One region of the Shewanella sp. SNU WT4 genome, then DNA from elsewhere that is predicted to be linked to it. Evidence: predicted binding sites of a transcription regulator. Region 1 holds the regulator's gene; each other region holds the start of a gene.
The links. Region 1 encodes LexA, which represses DNA repair genes until DNA is damaged. Its sites were predicted from a motif close to TACTGTATNNNNATACAGTA; they were not measured.

Region 1 (3,175 bases):
GTCGCGACTTCCATCACATGGTCATAGCCTAAATACACAGGCACTAAAGTGATAGGACGTTCAATGCCGCGCAGCACTGAGTTTAACGTCATGGCTAACATGCCGGTTTTAGGGGTTAACAAGCGCCCAGTACGCGAGCGACCACCTTCAGTAAAGTATTCAACTGAATAGCCTTTAGTGAACAGTTGGTCTAAATATTCACGAAATACTGCGGTATATAATTTGTTGCCGTTAAAACTGCGACGAATAAAGAAGGCGCCGCCACGTCTAAACAAAGGGCCCGCCGGCCAGAAATTAAGATTGATACCCGCAGCAATATGCGGTGGCACCATACCTTGGAAATATAAAATGTAAGACAGCAGCAAATAGTCCATGTGACTGCGATGACACGGCACATACACGATTTCATGGCCATCATGATGCAGTTGGCGCACATGTTCCGCGCCCTTAATATTGATGCCCTTGTAAAGCTTATTCCAAAGCCATGTCAGCATGCGCTCGGCAATTCTTACCAAGCTATCAGAATAATCTGCCGCGATTTCATCAATATATTCAACAGCCTTAGCCTTAGCTTCGGCATGAGTAATTTTTTTGGATTGAACTTCCTCATCAATCGCCTTCTGCACTGCTTCGGAATTAATGAGGGCATGAAATAAATTCTGACGACTTGGCAGCGACGGCCCTGTCATCACTTTGCGCTGACGGCTAAAGTGAACCCTGGCAACCCGCGCAAGTTTATGGGCGATCTGCTGATCCGTGCCATGCTCGTCAGCCATATAACGCAGCGACACAGCATTAGAAAATTGCACAAAATTATGGCGACCTAAGAATAAGATCATAAAAAATTTGCGCAGCCAATTAGGATCTTCGCGCTCTAACACTGCGGCTTTCATAGTGTCATCTTCTTTACCTGGTGTCCGTCCCCAAAACAGACTCACAGGTACAAGTTGAATTTCCAAATCAGGATTAGCTCTGTGCATTTGCAGCAGAGTTTTAAATTCACTTAAGAAGGCATCACTTGATGGCCGATTGCCAATCATAGGTTTAGCGCGATTTAAGCACACAACTCGCGGCAGTGCTTTGCCGTGGCATTCCAACTCATCGTAAGGGCTAGGTAAACCAAACTTAGCGGTGACATCGCTCAAGGCGGCCATATCGCTGAAAGATTCAGTTTTCATTACATAAATGAGCGGTTTTTTAGGATCAAGATTTAGATCGGCAAAGGGATCTGTGGGCACAACGATTGTGTGCACTAGCTTGCGCTGAAACCAGCGCAACACTGTCATTACGAAAGAGTCTTGTTTGGCCATTGTTATTATGCAATTCAGGTCACGTTAATAGTCCTATAGAATACCAGAACAGGCTACTTGATAGCGAATCTCTACTTAAAACAAACCTTGGCGAATACTTGCGCCAGCACAAATACTGTATATACTAACAGTAACTGTATAGAAAGACAGGAACCAACATGAGACCTTTAACACCCCGCCAAGCAGAGATTTTAGAACTGATTAAACGCAATATCAGCGAAACTGGTATGCCGCCAACTCGTGCAGAAATTGCGACTCAGTTAGGGTTTCGCAGTGCCAATGCCGCCGAAGAGCATTTAAAAGCGCTGGCAAAAAAAGGGTGTATTGAAATCATGCCTGGTACTTCTCGCGGTATTCGTCTGCCGCCAGAAGAAGTGGTAGAAATTGAGACTGGTCTGCCACTCATTGGCCAAGTTGCTGCGGGCGAGCCTATTCTTGCCCAGCAACATGTCGAAAGTTATTTTCAGGTTGATGCCACCATGTTCCATCCTGCTGCCGACTTCTTATTAAAAGTTCGCGGCGATAGCATGAAGAACATCGGCATTCTTGAAGGTGATTTGCTAGCCGTGCATAAAATGCAAGAAGCTCGCAATGGCCAAATTGTGGTGGCTCGAGTTGATGATGACGTCACAGTTAAGCGCTTTGAAAAGAAAGGGAAAATAATTTATCTACACCCTGAAAATGATGAATATTCCCCGATAGTTGTTGATCCTAGCTATCAAGAACTGACTATAGAAGGCTTAGCCGTAGGCATTATTCGTAATGGTGGTTGGCTATGACCACCAAAACAGTAAATTCAGCAGGTCACCCCGGATTATGGTGCGCTAATACTCGGCGCGTTCATCAAACCATGATAGAAAGCTTACCAACCCATAGCCAAGGGCGAATTGAGCTTGAAAAAATTGCCCCACAACTGGTACGTCTCAGTCACCAAGGCCAATGGATAGTCTTAATTAATCCGCCCAACATAGGTTATAAAACCATGTTGGCCGCGGCAGGTGTTCGCTTAGATAGAGTCTTACTCGTAAAAGCCAAAGATGAAGTTGAAGCCTTATGGGCGAGTGAAATTGCCCTTACCAATGGTACCTGCAGCGCCGTATTAACTTGGGTTTCTATGTTAGATCAACGCGATCAGCGCCGCATGCAATTAGTTGAACGCAATGCTCGGGCGATTGGTTTTATTTTTGAACATACCAATTTGACAGGTAGTGATGAACTCGCGTTTAAGGCCCCGCAGACCTTACTGCGTGCCATGCATTAGCACCTAAACATAATCTAAAAATCTAAGCTCGAAATTCACTCATTCAAAATCTAGGCTCGCAGCCTAAGCTCAAAATTTAAATGCAAACCAAGTTCAGCCCAACATAGTGCTGCAGATTAAATTCTGCAGGCATGTCTTAGCTATTACTCATCATCAATACCAGCATTCATTTCAGTCAGCAAGCCACGCCCTATACTTTCAATCTTTATTGATTTCTAAATTTATGACTTTTCAGCTATATATCTATGGTATGGAAAATTAAGTTGCTGCTAACTTTAATGAATAATGGATTTATCTGATTAACGATTAGTGTCCAATATCGGGCAGCATCATCAAGAATACCTTGGTGCTAGCCTCAAAACACTTGCTGTCATCGTTTGCTGTTGTGGGAACCGAAGAGCTTACATAGCACCTAGACTTTACTGTGTGACTCTTCTTTGTAATTGCTTAGGCAATTAATTGGGGAGATCTCTCTTGAAACCAATACATTTTCTTTTGGCATGTATACTCATGCCGATTTTTCCAGCCACAAGTATGCCGTTAAATATGACCCAAGGGGTGTCAGCCATTAGCGGCAAGGTCTATGACCTACATATGACCATTC
Region 2 (3,175 bases), 1.7 Mb from region 1:
GCCTTGATTGTTAGTGCCATATTGTTTTTTATGGATGCGTTTACCGGCGCTCCGTCTGCCATTTGGTGGAAGGAATCCGTACTCGTGCCCGAATTTGGGGTAGTCATTCAGTGGTTTTTTAACTACTTGGAAAGCACCTCAAGCTTTGTACCTACATTATAAAAATAGAATTTGAACATCTTACAATGAGGATACTTACCCATGTGTGGTATTGTTGGAATAATTGGCTCGTCGGCGGTTAATCAAACGATTTACGATGCTTTGACTGTGTTACAACATCGAGGCCAAGATGCTGCAGGGATAGTGACTGTTGATGGCTCCGCCTTTCGTTTACGCAAAGCTAATGGTCTGGTGCGTGATGTGTTTGAACCTAAACACATGCAGAGACTACAAGGCAGTGCAGGCATAGGGCACGTACGTTACCCAACCGCAGGCAGTTCCAGTGCCTCGGAAGCGCAACCTTTTTATGTTAATTCCCCCTTTGGTATCTCCCTCGCTCACAACGGCAATTTAACCAATACGCTCGAACTGTCTGAATCCTTAATTAAAAAACGTCGCCATGTGAATACCACCTCAGATTCTGAAGTGTTACTTAACTTATTGGCGGATGAACTGCAGCAAACTAAAGGCTTGATTTTGTCTGAAGATGAAGTCTTTTCTGCTGTGGCTCACTTGCATCAACAAACCCGCGGCGCCTATGCCGTAGTGGCCATGATTATCGGTCAAGGTTTGCTGGCGTTTCGCGATCCCTTTGGTATTCGGCCATTAGTGCTAGGTAAAAATGAAACTGCCAAAGGCACTGAGTACATGGTGGCTTCTGAAAGTGTGGCCTTGGACGCTGTCGGTTTTGAAGTAATACGCGATGTCGCTCCAGGTGAAGCCATCTTTATCACCTTAGATGGCCGCCTATTTACCCGCCAATGCGCAGAAGCCCCAAGTTACAGCCCATGTATCTTTGAATATGTGTATTTTGCACGTCCAGATTCAACCATAGATAAAGTCTCGGTATACGCGAGTCGCGTTAACATGGGCACTTATTTAGGTAAGAAGATTAAGAAAGAATGGTATGAGCATGATATTGATGTGGTCATTCCTATTCCAGAAACCTCGTGTGATATCGCGCTCGAAATCGCTCGTGAAATGGACTTACCTTATCGCCAAGGCTTCGTTAAAAACCGCTATATTGGCCGTACCTTTATTATGCCTGGTCAGCAAGAACGTAAAAAATCAGTCCGTCGTAAGCTCAATGCGATTAATACCGAGTTTTACGGTAAGAATGTGTTGCTGGTGGATGATTCGATAGTTCGCGGTACTACTTCAGAGCAAATTATTGAAATGGCAAGAGAAGCGGGTGCTAACAAGGTGTATTTTGCCTCGGCCGCCCCTGAAATTCGCTTCCCTAATGTCTATGGCATTGATATGCCAACCACTAATGAGCTGATTGCTCATGGTCGCGATGCCGATGAAATTGCCCAGATTATTGGCGCTGATGGCATTATCTTCCAAGATTTGCCCGATTTGATTGCCGCCGTTAGACAAGAAAATCCGGACATTGCCCGTTTTGAAACCTCAGTATTTGATGGTATCTACATTACTAACGATGTTGACCAAGCTTACCTTGATCAATTAACCGCGCAGCGTAATGACAACAGCAAGACTACCCGCAATAAAGATCTAGGCACTAACCTTGAATTGCATAATGTCTGCCACCCGTAAGGGATAAATTGCAGCATTGCTAGTCACTTAAGTAAAACCACAGCCTTGGCTGTGGTTTTTTTCTTGCCGAAACTAGTAGCAAACGCTAAAGTTACTGTAAATTTATCCAGTGCTTCGGTGGCGGTGTTGTTAAGGTCACTATGGGTGTACTGATTGGCAGTTTGACTGCCATCTTCTTGAGCCCATGGCTGAACTCATTCGGGGTTACCAAGCCAATTAACGCCGCCGTCTGGATAATATCGTGAGCTTTAGAGCAGGTAAGTCAGTGTGAGATTATTTATTGCAGAAAAACCCAGTTTAGGCCGAGCATTGGTTGATGTGCTACCTAAACCCCATCAACAACATGATGGCTATATCAAGGCCGGCAATGGCGATGTAGTCACTTGGTGTATTGGCCATTTATTGGAACAAGCTGAGCCTGAAGCCTATAACCCAGATTATAAAAAATGGGCGTTAGAGCATTTGCCGATTGTACCCACTGAATGGAAATTGGTGGTTAAGGCTAACACTAAAAAGCAATTTACTGTGGTCAAGAAACTCATTAAAGACGCTGATGTGTTAGTCAACATGGGCGACCCAGATAGGGTCGGGCAGATATTGATTGATGAAGTCATTAATCATTGTGGCGTATCTAAAGCCAAAAAAGCGGAAGTATTGCGCTGCTTAATTAGCGACTTAAATCCAGTTGCAGTTAAAAAGGCGCTTAATAATCTAAGAAAAAATACTGACTTTATTCCCTTAGCAACCTCAGCGTTAGCTCGAGCTCGCGCTGATTGGCTGTATGGCATTAATATGACGCGCCTATGCACTCTGCAAGGGCGACAATCAGGCTATAACGGCGTGTTATCTATCGGCCGCGTGCAGACACCTGTATTAGGCTTAATCGTTCACCGCGATCTTGAAATTGCTAATTTCGTCTCTAAACCTTTTTATGAAGTACTGGCAACTTTCTTGACCGCGAGCAATGAGTCTTATCAGGCCAAATGGCGCCCGAGTGTCGCCTGTGAGCCTTATATGGATGAAGATAATCGGGTGTTATCAAAGGCATTAGCCTTGAATGTGATTTCACGGGTACAAGGGCAAACGGGCAAAGTAGTCAATGTCACTCAAGCCAAAAAAGCCACGCCGCCACCACTGCCTTATAGTTTATCGGCCTTACAAATTGATGCCGCCAAACGCTTTGGCATGAGTGCTCAAAGCGTGCTTGATACTTGTCAGCAATTGTATGAGCGCCATAAGCTCATCACTTACCCGCGCTCTGATTGCCGCTATTTACCAAAAGAGCATTTAAATGATGTGCCGCAAGTCATTAGCGCCATCCGCCATTCTTGCGCAGCTTTACAAGATGCGGCTAACAATGCCAATGTTAGCCTTAAATCTAAGGCGTGGAATGATAGTAAAATCAGTGCTCACCACGCGATAATCCCGACCGCGAAAGCCACAGATTTAAGCCGCCTCT
Region 3 (3,175 bases), 1.3 Mb from region 1:
CGCAGCATAGATACGTCCGATAAAGCTAAGAAAATTCCATCAGTGCTTATTTTTCGCTTTAATTCGCCTTTGACCTATTTTAATTCTGTGTATTTTAAACGCCGGATATTATTAAGAATTAAAGAGCAAGATGAGCAAGTGGAGTGCGTAATAGTTGATGCTGTCGCTTGCTTTAGTCATTTAGATTTAAGCGTCATGGCCATGCTGCAGCAGTTGCATCTTGAGCTAAAAAATAAAGGTTGCCGCTTAGTATTAGCTGGGCGTAAACGTCAACTTTTGTCTTGGTTTGATACTTCTGGCATTCCAACCGGCGATGGCTCTATCTTAGTGCGCTCAGATCTCTACTTAGCGATTCGTATGAATCAAGCTTACAAAGAGGCCTTGGCAGAAGGCGAAGCGCCGCAAATCAGTAAAGCGCAAGACCAACATACTGTGCTGGTGCACAGTATGTTGTAAGTGTAGGGATTATTGCAGTAATTCCTTAGCATTAGCTAAGGTGTTTGCTGTGATGGTATCACCGCCCAGTAGGCGCGCCAGTTCAGAAATTCGTTGCTCTTGATTGAGCGGTTTCATCGTAGTTTCTGTTTGGCCGCCTTTATTGGTTTTATCAACAAACATATGTTGATGACCATTACCGGCAACTTGTGGCAAGTGAGTGACGCACAATACTTGAGTCGATTGCCCTAATTGGCGCAGCATTCTACCCACCACAGCAGCGGTTGAGCCTGAAATCCCGACATCCACTTCATCAAATATCAAGGTCGGAGTGGCTACTTTGCGCGCGGTAATTACCTGAATACCTAGACCAATCCGCGATAATTCGCCGCCAGACGCCACTTTTGCCAGTGCTTGCAAAGGTTGGCCTGGGTTAGTCGTCACTTGAAACTCAACATTGTCACAGCCTAAGGTTGATATGGTTTGCTCGTTGAAGTTAACTTCAATCACAAACTTGGCTTTTGGCATATTCAATTGTTGAATCGATTGGCACACCAGCTTTTCTAGTTCTTTGGCGTGGCGAGTGCGGCTTTGATTTAGTTTTTTTGCTTGCTCAAGATAATGGCTGCGTTTAGCGGCCAATACTTGTTCTAACTCAGTTAAGGCTTGATCGTCAGAATCAATAGTCGCAAGTTCAGTCACTAACTCTTGGTGGCGCTCAAACAATAACTCAGGCATGACTAAATGCTTTCTCGCCAATTGCATACACAAGGTTAATCGTGCTTCTAATTCGGCGAAATGTTCAGGGTCGAGCTCAAGCTTTGATTGAAAATGATTGAGCTCATTAGCGCTTTCTTGAATGGTAATTAGCGCTTCGTTCAACATAGTGCAGACATTAGCAAGCACAGGGTCAAACTCACTGATCTCATCGGTTAAATTAATCACCTTATTAAGCAATTGCTCAATAGTGGCATCGTCACTGTCTTGGATGAGTTGCAAACTATGCTGACAATTATCAATTAACGCCGAGCCATTAGCTAAGCGCTTATGCTCAGATTCAATTTCCTGAAATTCACCGGCTTGCAGGTTAAATTCATCCAGCTCTTGCACTTGGTATTGCAGTAATTGGCGGCGCGCCAGTCGTTCGTTGCTACTTAAGGTTAAGCGCTTTAGCTCAGCCTCACTTTGACGCACTTGCTGATAAGCATTGATGACAGCTTCTTGTAAGAACTTGTGGTTCGCGTAGCTATCAAGCAAGGCTAGTTGCTGATCGGACTTAAGCATGGCGTGATGGGCATGTTGACCATGAATACCCACCAGCAATTGTCCAAGCGCCTTAAGCTGGGCTAAAGGAACAGGATTGCCATTGATGTAGGCACGACTGCGGCCTTCAGTGGTAATAATGCGGCGTAAAATACATTCAGTGTCGAGTTCGAGATCGTTGTCTTCCAGCCAGCGCTGCGCCGCAGGAACGTCGCTTAAACTAAAGCGTGCACTCACCTCGGCTTTGTCGCACCCAGGTCGAACGCTTGAGGCGTCGGCGCGATTACCTAAGCATAAACCTAGCGCATCAATAGCGATGGACTTACCTGCTCCTGTTTCACCAGTGATACTGGTCATACCGGCGCTGAAGTCTAATTCCAAAAAACGGACAATGGCAAAATTGTGAATGCTAATTTGGCTGAGCATAGTGAATTCCTGTCACTGACTAAACACTGTATTGATACACAGTATATACTGATTTTATATACAGTAAATACCATCCCGAATAATTTACATTTAATTAGCATGGCAAGCGTGATTAATTAGGCTGCATGTAAAAGACTAATGCTAACAGCATCATATATTTATCTCAGGTAGGCTGGTAGAATTTTACCACTTTCCTCTAAGGTTAAATGTCATGCGCGAACTCGGTGGTGCTGATTTACATCTAGTGTATTTATTTGTTCACCTAGTGAATGCTGGCAGTTTCTCGCAAGTGGCGAAAGAATTGTCTATGCCGATAGCCACTGTGAGTCGCCAATTGGCCAAGCTTGAGGCCATTTTAGATCAGCAGCTATTAATGCGCAGCACCCGAAAATTTAGGTTAACCGAGGAGGGCTTGGCAGTATTTCAGCGCTATCAAGCTGTGATAAATCAGTTTGATGAATTAAGTGACGGCGGCATAGATAAACCTGAGGGCACCTTGCGCATAGCAGCGCCGATTTCGATTATCTCTATGGTGCTGCTTAATGCCTTAAATGATTTTTGTGACCTTTACCCTGATATTCGCTTGCACATAGCTCAGTCAAATCAAGAAGTGGATTTGATTGATAAGGCGGTTGATATTGCCATTGTTGGCGGCGCGCAGCCCGATTCCTCTTGGGTTGCGACGACTCTTGGGGTGCTCGATTATTGTTTAATGGCATCGCCGCGCTACCTAGAACACAATGAGTTAATCGAGCATCCTGCGCAGCTGCGCCAGCACAGATTAATTAAGGTGTGGCCGCTATTTAATTGGTCATTAAGTCATGGCAGTGGCGAGCGCTTTTATTATGATGGCCCGGCGCGCTTAACCTTGATGGACTTACATGGCGCCATTAAAGCGGCGGCTGCAGGTGGCGGCGTGTTATACGGCCCAGAGTTATTTGCTAAAGATGAGTTTGCCAGTGGCGCTTTAGTTAAAGTCTTGCCTAAGTGGGCAGGGGAGCAACGGCGTATTGCCATGCTCTATCATCAGCGTAGTCAGCAGCCATTAAAA

Region 2: FJQ87_RS13075 (DNA topoisomerase III) is a predicted target of LexA. The motif match lies at 1,809-1,828, and genes of this name have one in related genera.
Region 3: recN (DNA repair protein RecN) is a predicted target of LexA. The motif match lies at 2,149-2,168, and genes of this name have one in related genera.

What each region holds. Positions count from the first base shown of each region.
Region 1 covers NZ_CP041151.1:572,970-576,144, reverse strand. The annotation lists gene plsB (glycerol-3-phosphate 1-O-acyltransferase PlsB) at 1-1,310, opposite strand, end outside; gene lexA (transcriptional repressor LexA) at 1,469-2,089, shown strand; gene FJQ87_RS02625 (SulA-like leucine-rich domain-containing protein) at 2,086-2,571, shown strand; partial or broken gene coxB (cytochrome c oxidase subunit II) at 3,082-3,175, shown strand, end outside.
Region 2 covers NZ_CP041151.1:2,931,561-2,934,735, reverse strand. The annotation lists gene FJQ87_RS13085 (CvpA family protein) at 1-162, shown strand, start outside; gene purF (amidophosphoribosyltransferase) at 202-1,716, shown strand; gene FJQ87_RS13075 (DNA topoisomerase III) at 1,984-3,175, shown strand, end outside.
Region 3 covers NZ_CP041151.1:3,365,081-3,368,255, reverse strand. The annotation lists gene FJQ87_RS15175 (SulP family inorganic anion transporter) at 1-456, shown strand, start outside; gene recN (DNA repair protein RecN) at 466-2,124, opposite strand; gene FJQ87_RS15165 (LysR family transcriptional regulator) at 2,336-3,175, shown strand, end outside.